Regions from separate parts of the Streptomyces sp. NPDC088252 genome, predicted to be linked through region 1. Evidence: riboswitches for the same ligand, from Rfam matches in the RefSeq annotation. Region 1 holds a riboswitch; each other region holds the start of a gene.
What was found. Region 1 has a riboswitch for thiamine pyrophosphate ahead of thiO (glycine oxidase ThiO). Riboswitches for the same ligand answer to the same signal wherever they lie in the genome.
Positions count from the first base shown of each region.

Region 2: another riboswitch for thiamine pyrophosphate. It lies ahead of ACIOHC_RS27490 (thiamine ABC transporter substrate-binding protein); the one in region 1 lies ahead of thiO (glycine oxidase ThiO).
Region 3: another riboswitch for thiamine pyrophosphate. It lies ahead of thiC (phosphomethylpyrimidine synthase ThiC); the one in region 1 lies ahead of thiO (glycine oxidase ThiO).

Region 1 is NZ_JBIURS010000013.1:194,694-200,096, forward strand. Features, by position in the region: gene pknB (Stk1 family PASTA domain-containing Ser/Thr kinase) at 1-291, opposite strand, end outside; gene ACIOHC_RS26205 (thiazole synthase) at 445-1,239, opposite strand; gene thiS (sulfur carrier protein ThiS) at 1,242-1,502, opposite strand; gene thiO (glycine oxidase ThiO) at 1,499-2,680, opposite strand; TPP riboswitch at 2,678-2,790, opposite strand; gene ACIOHC_RS26220 (hypothetical protein) at 2,842-3,204, shown strand; gene ACIOHC_RS26225 (NAD(P)/FAD-dependent oxidoreductase) at 3,214-4,467, shown strand; gene ACIOHC_RS26230 (Rv2175c family DNA-binding protein) at 4,539-4,904, shown strand; gene thiE (thiamine phosphate synthase) at 5,007-5,403, shown strand, end outside.
Region 2 is NZ_JBIURS010000015.1:43,599-49,001, reverse strand. Features, by position in the region: gene pyrH (UMP kinase) at 1-185, shown strand, start outside; gene frr (ribosome recycling factor) at 365-922, shown strand; gene ACIOHC_RS27500 (phosphatidate cytidylyltransferase) at 922-2,007, shown strand; gene rlmN (23S rRNA (adenine(2503)-C(2))-methyltransferase RlmN) at 2,109-3,215, shown strand; TPP riboswitch at 3,257-3,373, shown strand; gene ACIOHC_RS27490 (thiamine ABC transporter substrate-binding protein) at 3,447-4,559, shown strand; gene ACIOHC_RS27485 (ABC transporter permease) at 4,715-5,403, shown strand, end outside.
Region 3 is NZ_JBIURS010000002.1:622,409-627,811, reverse strand. Features, by position in the region: gene ACIOHC_RS06630 (hypothetical protein) at 1-109, shown strand, start outside; gene thiC (phosphomethylpyrimidine synthase ThiC) at 347-2,122, opposite strand; TPP riboswitch at 2,115-2,248, opposite strand; gene ACIOHC_RS06620 (YibE/F family protein) at 2,319-3,641, shown strand; gene ACIOHC_RS06615 (SsgA family sporulation/cell division regulator) at 3,722-4,159, opposite strand; gene ACIOHC_RS06610 (helix-turn-helix domain-containing protein) at 4,261-5,031, opposite strand; gene ACIOHC_RS06605 (DUF5326 family protein) at 5,275-5,403, opposite strand, start outside.

The DNA.
Region 1 (5,403 bases):
GTACTCCATCGCGAGGTAGACGTACTGCCCCTGGGCACCCTGGTCGAAGACCGCGACCACATTGGGGTGCGCCAGCCGGGCCACGGACTTGGCCTCACGGATGAAGCGCTCCACGAACGAGGCGTCGGTGGCGAGCGCCGGGTGCATCACCTTGAGGGCGAGCACCCGGTCGAGCCGGGTGTCCACGGCCCGGTAGACCGTGGCCATGCCGCCCACGGCGATGCGGGCATCGACGCGGTAACGGCCGTCGAGCAATTGCCCGACAAGAGGGTCCTGGAGGGTCGTATCCACGCATGCGAGTCTACGAGCAGCCACGGACACGACCCACGGGCCGGGGCACAGCCGGGGCAGTACTGCAGCCGAGCCGTGACAGGGACGTGCGCCCCGAGGCGTCCTGGCGGTGCACGGCCCCGCCCCCGCCGGGCCGCGGTGGGTCCCGGCGGATCAGAACGCCGGACGTTCCGGGTCCAGCACCGCGCGCCCCTCCACCGGTGACGAAGCCTCGGCGAAGTGCCGGCGCGGGATCCGGCCCGCGCGGCACGCCAGCCTCCCGCCCTCCACCGCGTGCCGCATCGCCGCGGCCATCAGCTCGGGTTCCTGCGCCCGGGTCACCGCGGACGCCAGCATCACCGCCGCGCACCCCAGCTCCATCGCGAGCGCCGCGTCCGACGCCGTTCCGGCGCCCGCGTCGAGGATCACCGGCACCTGGGCCTGCTCGACGATCAGCCGGAAGTTGTGCGGGTTGCGGATGCCGAGGCCGGAGCCGATGGGGGAGCCGAGCGGCATGATCGCCGCGCACCCCATGTCCTGGAGCCTGCGGGCCAGCACCGGGTCGTCATTGGTGTAGGGCAGCACGGTGAAGCCGTCGTCCACCAGGGTCTCCGCGGCGTCCAGCAGCTCGATCGGATCGGGCAGCAGGGTCCGCTCGTCGGCCACCACCTCCAGCTTGATCCAGTCGGTGCCGAGCGCCTCGCGGGCCAGCCGGGCGGTCAGCACGGCCTCGCCCGCGGTGAAGCAGCCCGCCGTGTTCGGCAGCACGCGGATGGAGAGCCGTCGGAGCACGGAGAGCACCGAACCCTGCACGGTCGGATCGAGGCGGCGCATCGCGACGGTGGTCAGTTCGGTACCGGAAGCGGTCAGCGACCGTTCGAGCACGTCGAGGCTGGGTGCCCCGCCGGTCCCCATGATCAGCCGGGAGCCGAAGGCGGTGTCGCCGAGAGTGAAGAGGTCGTCGGACATGGTCAGCCTCCCTGGACCGCGGTCAGGACCTCGACGCGGTCCCCGTCACCGAGTACGGCGGTGGACCACTGGCCGCGCGGGACGACGGTCTCGTTGACGGCGGCCGCTACGCCGGAGTGCGCGGCGGTCAGGGTGGCGACGAGGGCGCACAGAGTGGTGCCCGCGGCGAGCAGGCGGACCTCGCCGTTCACGGACACGGACAGGGGCGCGAGGCCGGGCTCGGGCGTGGAAGCGGCCATGGAGGGGGGTGTGGGCTCGGTCATGCGGGCTGCTCCTGACGTACGGGGGCGGCGGGCGAGAAACGGAACGGGGTGAAGGGGCGGGCCGGCTCGGGCAGCTCGCCGTCGGCCAGGAGTGCCGCCATGACGTCGCCGGTGATGGGGGTGAGCAGCACTCCGTTGCGGTGGTGGCCGGTGGCGAGGTGGAGGCCGGGCAGGGCGGTGGGGCCGAGCAGCGGCGCGTTGTCGGGGGAGGCGGGGCGCAGACCGGCACGGGTCTCGGTGAGCGGCAGTTCGGTGATGCCCGGCACCAGTTCGTGGGCGTCCCGCAGCAGTTCGTAGACGCCGCCCGCGGTGACGGTGGTGTCCCAGCCCATCTCCTCGCTGGTGGCGCCGACGACCAGTTCGCCGTTCTCACGCGGTACGAGATAGACATGGCTGCCCCGGACCACGGCCCGGACCGTCCGGGTGAGGAAGGGCGCGTACGCGGCGGGCACCGTCAGCCGCAGCACCTGCCCCTTCACCGGACGGACCGGCGGCACGACCTCGTCCGGCAGCCCCGGCAGCCTGCCGCTCAGGCTGCCCGCGGCGAGCACGACCTGGTCGGCGGTGAGTTCCGTGCCCCCGGCGAGGACGGCTCCGGCGGCCCGGTCGCGGACCACCGTCAGGCGCTCCACCCATCCGCGGTGGAAGACCACCCCGGCCCGTTCGCAGGCGGTCAGCAGAGCGGCGGCCAGCCGACGGGGATCGATCTGATGGTCGCCGTCGACCCGCAGACCGCCGCGGACGCCCGGCGCGAGCATCGGCTCCAGGCGCCGGCATTCGCGGCCGGTGAGCCACTCCGACTCCAGGCCGGAACGCTGCTGCAGGGCGTGCAGTTCCCGCAGATGGGCGCGGTCGTCGGAGTCCAGCGCGACAGCCAGCGTGCCGCAGGCGCGGAAGCCGGTCTCCCGCCCGCTCGCCGCCTCCAGTTCGGCCGCGAAGTCGGGATAGCGGGCGGCCGAGGCGACGTTGAGGCCCAGCAGCATCTGTTCGCCGTAGTGGAGTTCGGTGACGGCGGCCAGCATGCCGGCCGCCACCCGGGCGGCCCCGCCTCCCGGTTCGGGGTCGACGACCGCGGTGCGCAGTCCGCGTTGCGCGGCCCGCCAGGCGGTCACCAGACCGATGATCCCGCCCCCGATGACGAGGACGTCGGATCCGTCTCCGTTCCGTGTAGAACGCATGGGCGTCCAGCCCCTCCCTTCGCCGGCATGACCCGGATCAGGTTCGTACGGTCGGAGGCCGCCCAGCCTCCCTCTCAGCCCGGTGCGTCCGGGCTCCCGCGAGTGTTTTACGTTGGCCACCCTAAACCCCGCCCGCTGGACCCAGTAAGGGAGCAACCCCCGTGGCCCGTTCGCTCGACGGACTCGTCCTCTATCCGGTCGCCGACCAGGCCCCGGGGCAGGTCGGTACCCGTACCCGCTTCACGTACCACGAGGAGAACGGCCGGATCTGGGCCGAGTACGCAGGCGGCGACGTGGTCCGCGGCCACCTTGTCGGTACGCGCGTCGACGACACCCTCGACTTCCGCTACGTCCAGCTGAAGCAGGACGGAACGACCTCCTCCGGCCACTGTGTCTCCACCGTCGTCGACCTCGCGGACGGCAGGGTCCGGCTGGACGAGCGGTGGGAATGGGAGTCCCAGAACGGCAGCGGTACGAGCACGGTGGAGGAACTCCCCTTTCCTGACGATACGTCAGATGTTTAAGGTGTACGGGTGAGCGAGCAGCAGCAGTCGGAGCGACCGGACCGGCGGGCGGGGCGACGTGTCGTCATCGTCGGCGCCGGCATGGCCGGAGTACAGACGGCGGTGGCCCTGCGGGAGCAGGGCTTCACCGGTCCCGTCACCCTGATCGGTGCCGAACCGCACCAGCCCTACGACCGGCCCCCGCTGTCCAAGGCGGTACTGCTGGGCGAGGCCGAGGGCTCCGCGTTCGACGTCGACTTCGAGGCACTGGACATCGATCTGCGGCTGGGGTGCGAAGTCACCGGTGTGCGGCCCGGGGCGCACGAGCTGGACACGCCGTCAGGGCCTGTTCCCTACGACGTGCTGGTGGTCGCGACCGGCGCCGAACCGATCGTCCTGCCCGGTACCGAAGGCGTTCCCGGTGTCCATCTGCTGCGTACCCTCGACGACGCGGCACGACTGCGGCCCGTCCTCGACGAGCGGCACGGCGTCGTGGTCGTCGGAGCGGGCTGGATCGGCGCGGAGTTCGCCACCGCGGCCCGCGCCGCGGGCTGCGAGGTCACCGTCGTCGAGGCCGCCGACCGGCCGCTCGCCGGCGCGATGCCCGCCGAGGTGGCCGCCCCGATGGCCGCCTGGTACGCCGAGAGCGGCGCCGAACTCCTCACCGGGGCCCGGGTCGAGCGCATCGAATCCGGCCGCGTGATCCTGGCGGACGGCCGCGTGATCCCGGCCGGAGCGGTCGTCGTCGGCATCGGCGCACGGCCCTCCACCGCCTGGCTGGCCGGTTCCGGCATCGCCCTCGGCCCCGACGGATCGGTGACCGCCGACGATGCGCTGCGCACCTCGCTGCCCGATGTGTACGCGGTGGGCGACTGCGCCTCGTTCCCCTCCGCCCGATACGGCGAACGCCTTCTCGTCCACCACTGGGACAACGCCCTCCAGGGCCCGCGCACCGCCGCCGCCAACATCATCGCGGCAGGGGCCGGGGAAGGTCCGGCGCCGCAGACGTACGACCCCGTGCCGTACTTCTGGTCCGAGCAGTTCGGCCGGTTCGTGCAGTACGCGGGCCACTGTGCGGCGGCCGACACCCTGCTGTGGCGCGGCGATCCGGCGGACCCCTCCTGGTCGGTGTGCTGGCTGCGCGACGGCGTCCTGGTCGCGGTCCTCGCCGTCGGCCGCCCCCGCGACCTGGCGCAGGGGCGCAGGCTCATCGAGGCGGGGGCGCGGCTCGATCCGGCCCGGGTCGCGGATCCCTCCGTACCGCTGAAGTCGGCGACCCCCTGACGGCGTACCCCGCACCCCCGTACGGTCGGCCCGGCTACCGACTGTCGGTCCGGGATGGCACGCTTGTCCCCGTGACCGAGATTGACGCAAAGATCGATGCTCTCGTCCCTGCCTGGCTCCACCTCCCCGACATCGCGGAAATGCTCGATGTCGAGGTGACGCGCGTGCGGCAGCTGGTCAAGGAGGGCCAGCTCATCGCCGTACGACGTGGAGAGAACCGGGCGCTGCAGGTGCCTGCCGCCTTCATCGCGGGCAACAAGGTCGTCAAGGGCCTCTCCGGCACCCTGACGCTGCTGCGGGACGACGGCTTCACCGACGAAGAGATGCTGGAATGGCTCTTCACCCCCGACCCGACCCTGCCCGGCACCCCCGCCCAGGCGCTGAGCGAGAATCGCGGCACGGAGGTGAAGCGTCGCGCCCAGGCGCTCGCCGTCTGACCGCCTGCCGTAGGTGAGGTGCGGGCCCGCGGTATCGCGCGGCCCGCACCCAGCACCGTTCCGACAACCGCTCCACGACGCTCTCCAGGGGGGAACCGCTCCATGCCCACGCCTCGCGCGCTGCTGTCCGAAGCCCGGCTGTATCTGTGCACGGACGCCCGCAAGCGGCAGGGCGACCTCCCCGCCTTCCTGGACGCCGTCCTCTCCAGCGGGGTGGACATCGTCCAGCTGCGCGACAAGGGCATGGAAGCGGCCGAGGAGCTCGAACACCTGGCCGTCCTCGCCGAGGCCTGCAGGCGCCACGGCAAGCTCCTCGCGGTGAACGACCGGGCCGACGTCGCCCACGCCATCGGCTCCGACGTGCTGCATCTCGGCCAGGGCGACCTGCCGGTGCCCGCCGCCCGCGCCGTCATCGGCGAGGAGGTGGTGATCGGCCGCTCCACCCACGCGGAGCCCGAGGTCGACGCGGCCGTCGCCGAGCCCGGTGTGGACTACTTCT
Region 2 (5,403 bases), on a different contig from region 1:
CGCTCGAGTACAGCGAGGTGCTCGCCCGCGATCTCAAGATCGCCGACGCCACCGCCATCACGCTCTGCCGCGACAACCAGCTGCCGATCCTCGTGTTCGAGCTGACCGCGACGGGCAATATCGCCCGTGCGGTCAAGGGTGAGAAGATCGGCACGCTCGTGAGTGACCAGGGCACCCGGACCTGAGAACCGGGGGACCTTCCCGGGAAGCGACGGGAGGGTCCGGGGCCTGCCGGGAACACACCGGTACAGGTCCCGAAGGATGGACAACGGCCTGCCGGTCGGACACCGTGCAGGTGAGGACGCGACGCAGGACCCGCCGGGCCCGAGCAGCCGGGCCCACTCAAGACACGCAGGAGCACGTGGTGATCGAAGAAACCCTCCTTGAGGCCGAGGAGAAGATGGAGAAGGCCGTCGTCGTCGCGAAGGAAGACTTCGCCGCGATCCGTACCGGCCGTGCGCACCCGGCGATGTTCAACAAGATCGTCGCCGACTACTACGGCGCGCTGACCCCGATCAACCAGCTCGCCTCGTTCTCGGTGCCCGAGCCGCGCATGGCCGTCGTGACGCCGTTCGACAAGAGCGCGCTGCGCAACATCGAGCAGGCCATCCGTGACTCGGACCTGGGCGTCAACCCGAGCAACGACGGCAATATCATCCGGGTCACCTTCCCGGAGCTCACCGAGGAGCGTCGTCGCGACTACATCAAGGTCGCGAAGTCGAAGGCCGAGGACTCGAAGATCTCCATCCGGGCCGTGCGCCGCAAGGCCAAGGAGACCCTCGACAAGCTGGTCAAGGACAAGGAGTCCGGCGAGGACGAGGTGCGTCGCGCGGAGAAGGAGCTCGACGACACCACCGCGAAGTACGTCGCACAGGTCGACGAGCTGCTCAAGCACAAGGAAGCCGAGCTGCTCGAAGTCTGATGAACGACTCTTCCCGGGGCGCCCCACAGGGAGCCGGTCGCTGGGGTGCGCCCGAGATGCAGGCCGCCCCGGCGGGTCCTGCATACGATGTGCATGACGCCCAGCAGACTCGGCCCATGCCCGTCGTGCCGGACGTTCCCGACGCAGGTAGAGACGCTGACGACCCTGATGACCGGGGCCAGGGGGCCGCACGCCTGAGCGGTGGCCCCCTGTTCCGTGACGAGAAGCCGCAGGAGCCCATGTCCACCGCGCCACCGCCCCCGCAGAAGAAACGTGCGGGCCGTGATCTGCGAGCCGCCATAGGGGTCGGTGTGGGGCTCGGCGCCGTCATCGTCGCCTCGCTGTTCATCGTGAAGGCCGTCTTCGTCGGTGTGATCGCCGTCGCCGTCGTCGTGGGGCTCTGGGAGCTCACCTCGCGGCTGGAGGAGCGCAAGGGCATCAAGGCGCCGCTCGTTCCGCTTGCGGTCGGTGGCGCGGCGATGGTGGTGGCCGGGTACGCCCGGGGCGCCGAGGGTGCCTGGGTGGCGATGGCGCTGACCGCGCTCGCGGTGCTCGTCTGGCGGATGACCGAGCCGCCGGAGGGCTACCTCAAGGACGTCACGGCCGGTGTGTTCGCCGCGTTCTACGTGCCGTTCCTGGCGACCTTCGTCGCGATGCTCCTGACCGCGGACGACGGGCCGCAGCGGGTGCTCACCTTCCTGCTGCTGACCGTGGTCAGCGACACGGGCGCGTACGCCGTCGGCTGGCGCTTCGGGAAGCACAAGCTCGCGCCGCGCATCAGCCCCGGAAAGACCCGCGAGGGGCTGTTCGGGGCCATCGCCTTCGCGATGGTCGCCGGGGCGCTGTGCATGCAGTTCCTGATCGACGGCGGTTCCTGGTGGCAGGGGCTGGTGCTGGGGCTCGCGGTCGCGGTCAGCGCCACCCTCGGCGACCTGGGCGAGTCGATGATCAAGCGGGACCTCGGCATCAAGGACATGGGCACGCTGCTGCCGGGGCACGGCGGCATCATGGACCGGCTGGACTCGCTCCTGCCGACCGCCCCGGTGGTCTGGCTGCTGCTGGTGCTGTTCGTGGGTTCCGGCTGATCTGCGAGATCCACCGTCCTGACCTGGGCATTCATGCGTGAGGGTCCGTCGTCCACAGGGCGGCGGGCCCTCATCGTTGCGTCTGCGACACTGGATGGACCATGCCTAAGCCCGGAGAACTCACTTTCGTCGCGCCCCGCGGAGCCAAGAAGCCGCCGCGGCACCTCGCCGACCTCACGCCCGCCGAGCGCAAGGAAGCGGTCGCCGCGATCGGCGAGAAGCCGTTCCGCGCCCAGCAGCTCTCGCAGCACTACTTCGCGCGGTACGCGCGCGACCCGGCCGAGTGGACCAACATCCCGGCCGGTTCGAGGGACAAGCTCGCCGAGGCGATGTTCCCCGACCTGATGTCCGTGGTCCGCCACATCAGCTGTGACGACGACACCACCCGTAAGACGCTGTGGAAGCTGCACGACGGGACGCTCGTCGAGTCCGTCCTGATGCGCTACCCGGAGCGGGTGACGATGTGCATCTCGTCCCAGGCGGGATGCGGGATGAACTGTCCGTTCTGCGCGACGGGACAGGCCGGTCTCGACCGCAATCTGTCGACCGCCGAGATCGTTCACCAGATCGTGGACGGCATGCGGGCCCTGCGCGACGGGGAGGTCCCCGGAGGCCCGGCACGGCTCTCCAACATCGTCTTCATGGGCATGGGTGAACCGCTCGCCAACTACAACCGGGTGGTCGGCGCGATCCGTCGCCTGACCGACCCGGAGCCGGACGGCCTGGGGCTCTCGCAGCGCGGGATCACCGTCTCCACCGTGGGTCTGGTGCCCGCGATGCTGCGCTTCGCCGACGAGGGTTTCAAGTGCCGTCTCGCCGTGTCCCTGCACGCGCCGGACGACGAACTGCGCGACACGCTCGTCCCCGTGAACACGCGGTGGAAGGTGCGCGAGGTGCTGGACGCGGCGTGGGAGTACGCGGAGAAGTCCGGTCGCCGGGTCTCCATCGAGTACGCGTTGATCCGGGACATCAACGACCAGGCGTGGCGCGGTGATCTGCTCGGCCGGCTCCTCAAGGGCAAGCGGGTGCACGTCAATCTGATCCCGCTGAACCCGACGCCCGGCTCCAAGTGGACCGCCTCGCGGCCCGAGGACGAGAAGGCCTTCGTCGAGGCGATCGCGGCCCACGGGGTGCCGGTGACGGTGCGGGACACCCGCGGCCAGGAGATCGACGGAGCCTGTGGACAGCTGGCGGCGGCCGAGCGCTGAGGCCGGGACGGCCCGTGTAACCTGGGCCTGAAATCAACTTCATATTCCGACAGGGGAGCGCCACAGCGCTGAGAGTGCGGCACCGAGGACAGGTCGTCCGCAGACCCTCTGAACCTCGCCCGGGTCATTCCGGGTAGGAAGTTCGGTCATCAACTCATGCTGTTGCGCCCTGCCCGCATTGCGCGGGCGGGGCCGCGTCTCTTCCTGGCCAAAACCCAGGAGGAATCCACAATGAGCACCACACGCAGAACCAAGCAGCTCGCGGCGACTGCTGCCGCTGCCGCGCTCGGCGTCACGGCGCTGGCCGGATGCGGGAGTTCCGACAAGTCCGCCTCCGGTTCCGGCGGCACGAAGGGCTCCGGCTCGAAGACCGTGACGCTCGTCAGCCACGACTCCTTCAACGCCTCCCCGGACGTGCTGAAGGAGTTCACCAAGGAGACCGGCTACACCGTCAAGGTGCTGAAGAGCGGCGACGCCGGTGTCGCGCTCAACCAGGAGATCCTGACCAAGGGTTCCCCGCGCGGCGACGTGTTCTTCGGCGTCGACAACACCTTGCTCTCCCGTGCCCTGGACAGCGGGCTCTTCACGCCGTACGAGGCGAAGGGCATCGACCGGGTGGCGGCCGACACGCGGCTGGACGGCGCCGGGCACCGGGTCACCCCGATCGACACCGGCGACATCTGCGTCAACTACGACAAGAAGTACTTCGCCGACAAGAAGCTGGCACCGCCGCGTTCCTTCGACGACCTGGCGAAGCCCGCGTACAAGAACCTCCTCGTCACCGAGAACGCCGCGACCTCATCGCCCGGCCTCGGCTTTCTCCTCGGCACCGTCGCCACTTACGGCGACAAGGGCTACCAGGACTACTGGAAGAAGCTGAAGAGCAACGGCGTCAAGGTCGTCGACGGCTGGGAGCAGGCCTACAACGAGGAGTTCTCCGGCTCCGCGGGCGGCCGGAAGGCGAAGGCCGACCGGCCGCTGGTCGTCTCGTACGCCTCCAGCCCGCCCGTCGAGGTGCTCTACGCGAAGCCGCAGCCGGCCGAGGCCCCCACCGGCGTCGCCACCGGGACCTGCTTCCGCCAGATAGAGTTCGCCGGTCTGCTGAACGGTGCGAAGAACGAGGCGGGCGGCAAGGCCCTGCTGGACTTCCTGATCAGCAAGCGGTTCCAGGAGGACATGCCGCTCAACATGTTCGTGAACCCGGTCACCGAGGGTGCGAAACTGCCCGAGCTCTTCACGAAGTTCGGTGCGAGGGTCGACAGGCCGACGACTCTTGCCCCTGATCGGATCTCCAAGAACCGTGAGCAGTGGGTCCAGTCGTGGTCCTCGCTCGTAGTGAAGTAGCGAAGACTCCCGTACGCGGATCGGACGCGGGCGGGAAGGGCGCGCCCGAGGGGGACGAGCAGCGGACGCGTGGCGAGGAGCCGCGCGGCCGCTTCGGGCGCGTGGACCCGGTGCGCGCGAAGGCGTGGCGCGGGAACGCGGTGCGGCTCGGTCTGATGGCCGTGCCCGTCGCGTTCTTCGCGCTGTTCTTCGCCTACCCCGTCACCGCCATCGTCGGCCGCGGGCTGAAGGCCGACGGCGTCTGGCAGTTCGGCCGGATCGGCGAAGTGCTGACCCGGCCGGACATCCGTGACGTCCTCTGGTTCACCACCTGGCAGGCGCTCGCCTCGACCGCGCTGACCCTGCTGATCGCGTTGCCCGGCGCCTATGTCTTCGCCCGTCTCGACTTCCCCGGCAAACAACTGCTGCGGGCGGTCGTCACCATTCCGTTCGTCCTGCCCACCGTCGTCGTCGGGACGGCCTTCCTGGCGCTGCTCGGGCGCGGCGGGTTCCTCGACCAGCTCTGGGGCGTACGGCTCGACACCACGGTCTGGGCGATTCTGCTCGCCCATGTCTTCTTCAACTACGCGGTGGTCGTACGGACCGTGGGCGGGCTGTGGTCACAGCTCGACCCGCGGCAGGAGGAGGCCGCCCGGGTACTGGGCGCCGGACGGTTCGCCGCCTGGCGACGGGTCACCCTGCCCGCCCTGGCACCCGCCGTGGCCGCCGCCGGGCTGATGGTCTTCCTCTTCACCTTCACCTCCTTCGGGGTCGTGCAGATCCTCGGCGGTCCGGGGTACGCCACGCTGGAGGTGGAGATCTACCGGCAGACCGCCCAACTGCTCGCCCTGCCGACGGCCGCCGT
Region 3 (5,403 bases), on a different contig from region 1:
GGACTTCACGAGCCCGGACGAGGGCCCGGCGGCAGGCCCACGCCCGACGTTCACCAGCCCGGACTTCACCAGCCCCGACTTCGGCGGGCCCGAGCACGAACCGGACTGACCGGGTCCGGTCGTATCGACGACCACCGGTAACGGCCTGATCGACCCTCTATCGTGCACCAGGCCGTAAGTCCCTTACTACAGCGCGATCCTGATGATCAGTCGCCTCCTGCGCCGCCCCGTTCGCCGACTCTCCGACGCCACCGCGCCCCGGTCCCGCCGCGCGCCCGGAGAGCGGCGGACGGGTGGCGAAAGTCCGCGAGAAGACCTTCGCCACCCCCGGCGCCGTGCGACGGGCTCAGTCCGCGATCGGCAGATAGACGCGGTTGCCCGCCGCCGCGAATTCCCTGGACTTCTCCGCCATGCCCGCGTCGATCTCGGCCTGGGAACCGCCGTGTTCACGACGGATGTCCTGGGAGATCTTCATCGAGCAGAACTTCGGGCCGCACATCGAGCAGAAGTGCGCCGTCTTCGCAGGCTCGGCCGGCAGCGTCTCGTCATGGAACTCCCTTGCCGTGACCGGGTCGAGAGCCAGGTTGAACTGGTCCTCCCAGCGGAATTCGAAGCGGGCGTCGGAGAGCGCGTCGTCCCAGTCCTGCGCCCCCGGATGCCCCTTGGCGAGGTCCGCCGCATGGGCCGCGATCTTGTACGTGATGACGCCGGTCTTCACATCGTCCCGGTTGGGCAGGCCCAGGTGCTCCTTGGGCGTGACGCAGCAGAGCATCGCCGTGCCCCACCAGGCGATCATCGCCGCGCCGATGCCCGAGGTGATGTGGTCGTACGCCGGAGCGACATCGGTGGTCAGCGGGCCGAGCGTGTAGAACGGCGCCTCCTCGCAGATCTCCTGCTGCAGGTCGATGTTCTCCTTGATCTTGTGCATCGGGACATGGCCCGGCCCCTCGATCATGGTCTGCACGCCGAACCGCTTGGCGATCGTGTTCAGCTCACCGAGCGTGCGCAGTTCGGCGAACTGGGCCTCGTCGTTGGCGTCGGCGATCGACCCGGGGCGCAGCCCGTCGCCCAGCGAGTACGTCACGTCGTACGTGGCGAGGATCTCGCAGAGCTCCTCGAAGTGCTCGTACAGGAACGACTCCTTGTGGTGCGCGAGGCACCACGCCGCCATGATCGAGCCGCCGCGGGAGACGATGCCGGTCTTGCGGCGGGCGGTCAGCGGAACGTACAGCAGGCGCACGCCGGCGTGGACCGTCATGTAGTCGACGCCCTGCTCGGCCTGCTCGATGACAGTGTCCTTGTAGATCTCCCAGGTCAGCTCCTCGGCCCTGCCGTCGACCTTTTCGAGGGCCTGGTAGAGGGGGACGGTGCCGATCGGCACGGGGGAGTTGCGCAGAACCCACTCACGGGTGGTGTGAATGTTGCGTCCGGTGGAAAGGTCCATGACCGTGTCGGCGCCCCAACGCGTCGCCCATGTCATCTTCTCCACCTCCTCCTCGATGGAGGACGTCACCGCGGAGTTGCCGATGTTTGCATTGACCTTCACCAGGAACCGCTTGCCGATGATCATCGGCTCGGTCTCGGGATGGTTGACATTGGCCGGCAGCACGGCCCGGCCCGCGGCGATCTCTTCGCGCACCACCTCTGGTTCGACGTCCTCCCGGATCGCCACGTACTCCATCTCCGGAGTGATCTCGCCCCGGCGGGCGTACGCGAGCTGGGTGACCGGCCGGCCGTCCCGGCTGCGGCGGGGCAGCCGCGGGCGGCCGGGGAAGACGGCGTCGAGGTTGCGCAGCCCGCCACGCGGCGAGGTGTGCTTGAGCCCGTCGTCCTCGGGGCGGGCCGGGCGGCCCGGGTACTCCTCGGTGTCGCCGCGCGCGATGATCCAGTTCTCCCGCAGCGGTGCGAGACCGCGACGGACATCGGTCTCGGTGGTGGGATCGGTGTACGGCCCCGACGTGTCGTACAACGTCACGTCCTTGCCGTTGGTGAGGTGCACCTGACGGACCGGCACCCGGAGGTCCGGGCGTGAGCCCTGGACGTACCCCTTGTGCCAGCCGATGGACTTCCCGGCCTCGTCGCTCTGGTTCGAGGCAGGCGTGCGTGCGTCCGATGTGGTCATGAGACCTACTCCCTACGCCGGCATTACCCGGTAACAGGTTCGGCGGTCGGCGCAGCCTGTCCCGTACAGATGTACGGATATCAGCGCCCTCTCAGCCCGGTGCTCCGAGCTCCCGCGTGTGCAAAGGTCCCCCCACGCTAGCGCCCTGTCCGGCGGAATGAACAGAGGGCCCTTTCCTTCTTGCGATGATCGGCCGGTGACGTCCCCCCAGCACGACCCCGACCCGCAGGGCCATCAGCACGGCCATTCCCACGGCCACGGCCCTGCAGCGCCCGTCTCCAAGCATCTGCGCAAGGTCATCGCCGCCGTACTGATCCCGTTCGCCACCGCGGTCGTCGTCGGCCTGGTGGCGCTCTGGCCGGGAGGTGCGCCCTCGCACGAGCGGACCGGTGTCGGTTTCGACCGGCAGACCCAGCAGGCCAAGGTGGTGAGGATCGACAAGGTGGACTGCAAGGAAGTGAACGCCGCCCAGATGCCCACCAGTGGCGACACCACGACGCCGCCGGGGAACGGGGCGGGGTTGTGCGAGAAAGCCACCGTCGAAGTGACGACCGGTCATGACACGGGCCGGACTTTCCTCGAGATCGTCCAGCCCGACGCACCGCGTCAGTTGCGCGAGGGACAGGGAGTGGTCGTGGCGTACGCCCCCGACGCCCCCCGTGATCTGCAGTACTCGGTGACGGATGTGAACCGGAAGTTCCCGATGACGCTGCTGGCCGGGATCTTCGCCCTGGTGGTGGTCGCGGTGGGCAGGATGCGCGGCGTGATGGCACTGGTCGCGCTCGCCGTGTCGTTCGCCGTGCTGACCCTGTTCATCCTCCCGGCCGTCCTCCAGGGCTCGAATCCACTGCTCGTCGCAGTGATCGGGGCCAGTGCGATCATGCTGATCGCGCTCTACATGTGCCACGGCCTGACCGCCCGCACCTCGGTCGCCGTCATCGGCACCCTGATCTCCCTGCTGCTGATCGGGCTGCTCGGATCACTCTTCATCGGCTGGGCCGCCCTGACCGGCAACACCGATGACAGCACCGGCCTCATCCACGGCCTGTACCCGCACATCGACATGAGCGGTCTACTGCTGGCCGGTGTGATCATCGGCTCGCTCGGGGTGCTCGACGATGTGACGGTCACCCAGACATCAGCGGTCTGGGAACTGCACCAGGCGAACCCGACGATGGGTGCGCGGGGTCTCTACCGGGCAGGGATCAGGATCGGGCGCGATCACATCGCCTCGGTCGTCAATACGCTGGTGCTGGCCTACGCGGGTGCCGCGCTGCCGCTGCTGCTGCTGTTCTCGATCGCCCGGAGCAGCGTGGGGACGGTGGCCAACAGCGAACTGGTGGCGGAGGAGATCGTACGAACGCTGGTCGGCTCGATCGGACTGGTCGCCTCGGTACCGGTGACGACCGTGCTCGCCGCGCTGGTCGTCTCCGCGGACCGCACGGGGCTCGGCGCGGAAGCCGTAGCTCCAGCACCCGTACGGACCGGGAAGGGCCGCCGTCGAAGGGCGAGGGCTTGAACGCCTCCACACGGAGAGCGATTCACCCATTCGGCGGGTGTCGTGTTCGACCGGCGGGCCGACCTGCGGCGCCGCGCTCTTCAGCCGGCGTTCTGTTCCTCAGTGAGGATCCGGCCCAGAGCCTCTTCCAGATTGCCCTCGAAGTCACCCAGCGTGCACTCCTGCCCGAGAGGCACGAGTTTGTCGGTGCGGTCGAGAAAGGCCACGAGCGGCGCCGTACCGGCCCTGAAGAGGGCGCGATCCGTGCCCACCTGGAGACGGATGTGTACATCGGACAACCCTTCGGGCTCCGTGGGCCCGATGTGCACATCGCCGTCCCCACTGGGGCTGTTGAGGCCGTCGAGCAGCAGCTCACGGCCGAATGCCCAGGTGACGGGGGCGTCGCCGGGCAGATGGAAGGTCATCCGGATCGCATATGGATCGCAGACTTCGTACCGGAGCTCCACCGGGATCCTAAAAGAGAGCTCCTCGGAAACGAGGAAGCTCATCATGACCTCAGCTTGAACCGACTCGCGCATCGTTCAACCCCGCAGTAGATGAATCTGGCCAGGAATGATCCCCCGTGGCCCTATTGACGCCATCGTGGTGCACGCGATAGCAGATCACAAGGAGTGATTTTTCAGATACTGATAGAGAACACGAACGAGCGCAAGAGGCTGGCCACTTCGCAACGTAGTTGTTCGACTGCGGGGAGCAACCGATCTTCTTGCTCCAGGGGTACGGAAATCGCCATCGCTGCGGCGGTGAAACCGGCGGCGATCGGGATGGCCGCACAGACCGTCCCCAGGGCGTACTCCTGTCGTTCGATGACAGGTTCCATTCGTTCCAACGACCGCAAGCGCTCCAGAAGCGCCGCGCGGTCCCGCACCGAATAGCGGGTCAGCGGCCGCACCGGGTGCCGGTCCAGATGATCCTCGCGGGCCCTCTCGTCGAGCCGGCTCAGCAGACACTGGCCGATCGCATGGGCGTGGCCGGTCTCCCGGAAGGATGCCCACTCGTCCACCGCGGGTGTGGCGGGGTCGTCGGCGACCGCGACGAGTTCGATCTCGCCCTCGCGGTAGACGGCGCAGTACACCGGTGCGCCGATGGTGTCGCGCCAGCGGCTCAGCGACTCCGTCATCCGGCTGCGACGATTCCGCAGCGCTCCCCGGCCGACCAGGCGCTCCGCGGCGGCGCCGAAGAGGAAGACGCCGCTCTCCCGGCGCAGATAGCCCTCATGGGTCAGGGTGCGCAGCAGGTGGTAGGCGGTGGGAAGGGGAAGACCCGCTTCCCTGGCCAGCTGCTTCGCGGGCGCCCCGTCTCGATGGGCGCCCACAGCTTCCAGCAGCCTCAGCGCTCGCTGTACCGAACCGATCAGCGTCGGGACAGCAGTGCTCGATGCCGTGGTCAACGGTCACCCCCAGGCATGGTGACGGACTGTCAGCCCGCCTGTGGGGGCCGCCCCCACGAACCGCCGCATGTCTGGGGTCCGGAGACCGAACGCCGTACAAACCACTGGCCAGAGTGGTGACGAACAGTCAATTCCCAGGTGGCGGCAGCGGATTTCCACCATATCCGCCGTATCCGCCAGAAGTGTCGTTTCGTCTTGTACTTAGCTCAGCTGGGCTAATCCTCCGCCCGGTTTCCGATCTTCCTACCAGTCGCCGCGCGAGGAGGAGGACGACATGAACTTGCGTACGACGAAGACGAGTCCTCCGACCAGGATCACGAAGACCAGAACCTTGAAGAGCAGGCCGATCACGAACCCGACCACGCTGGCGAT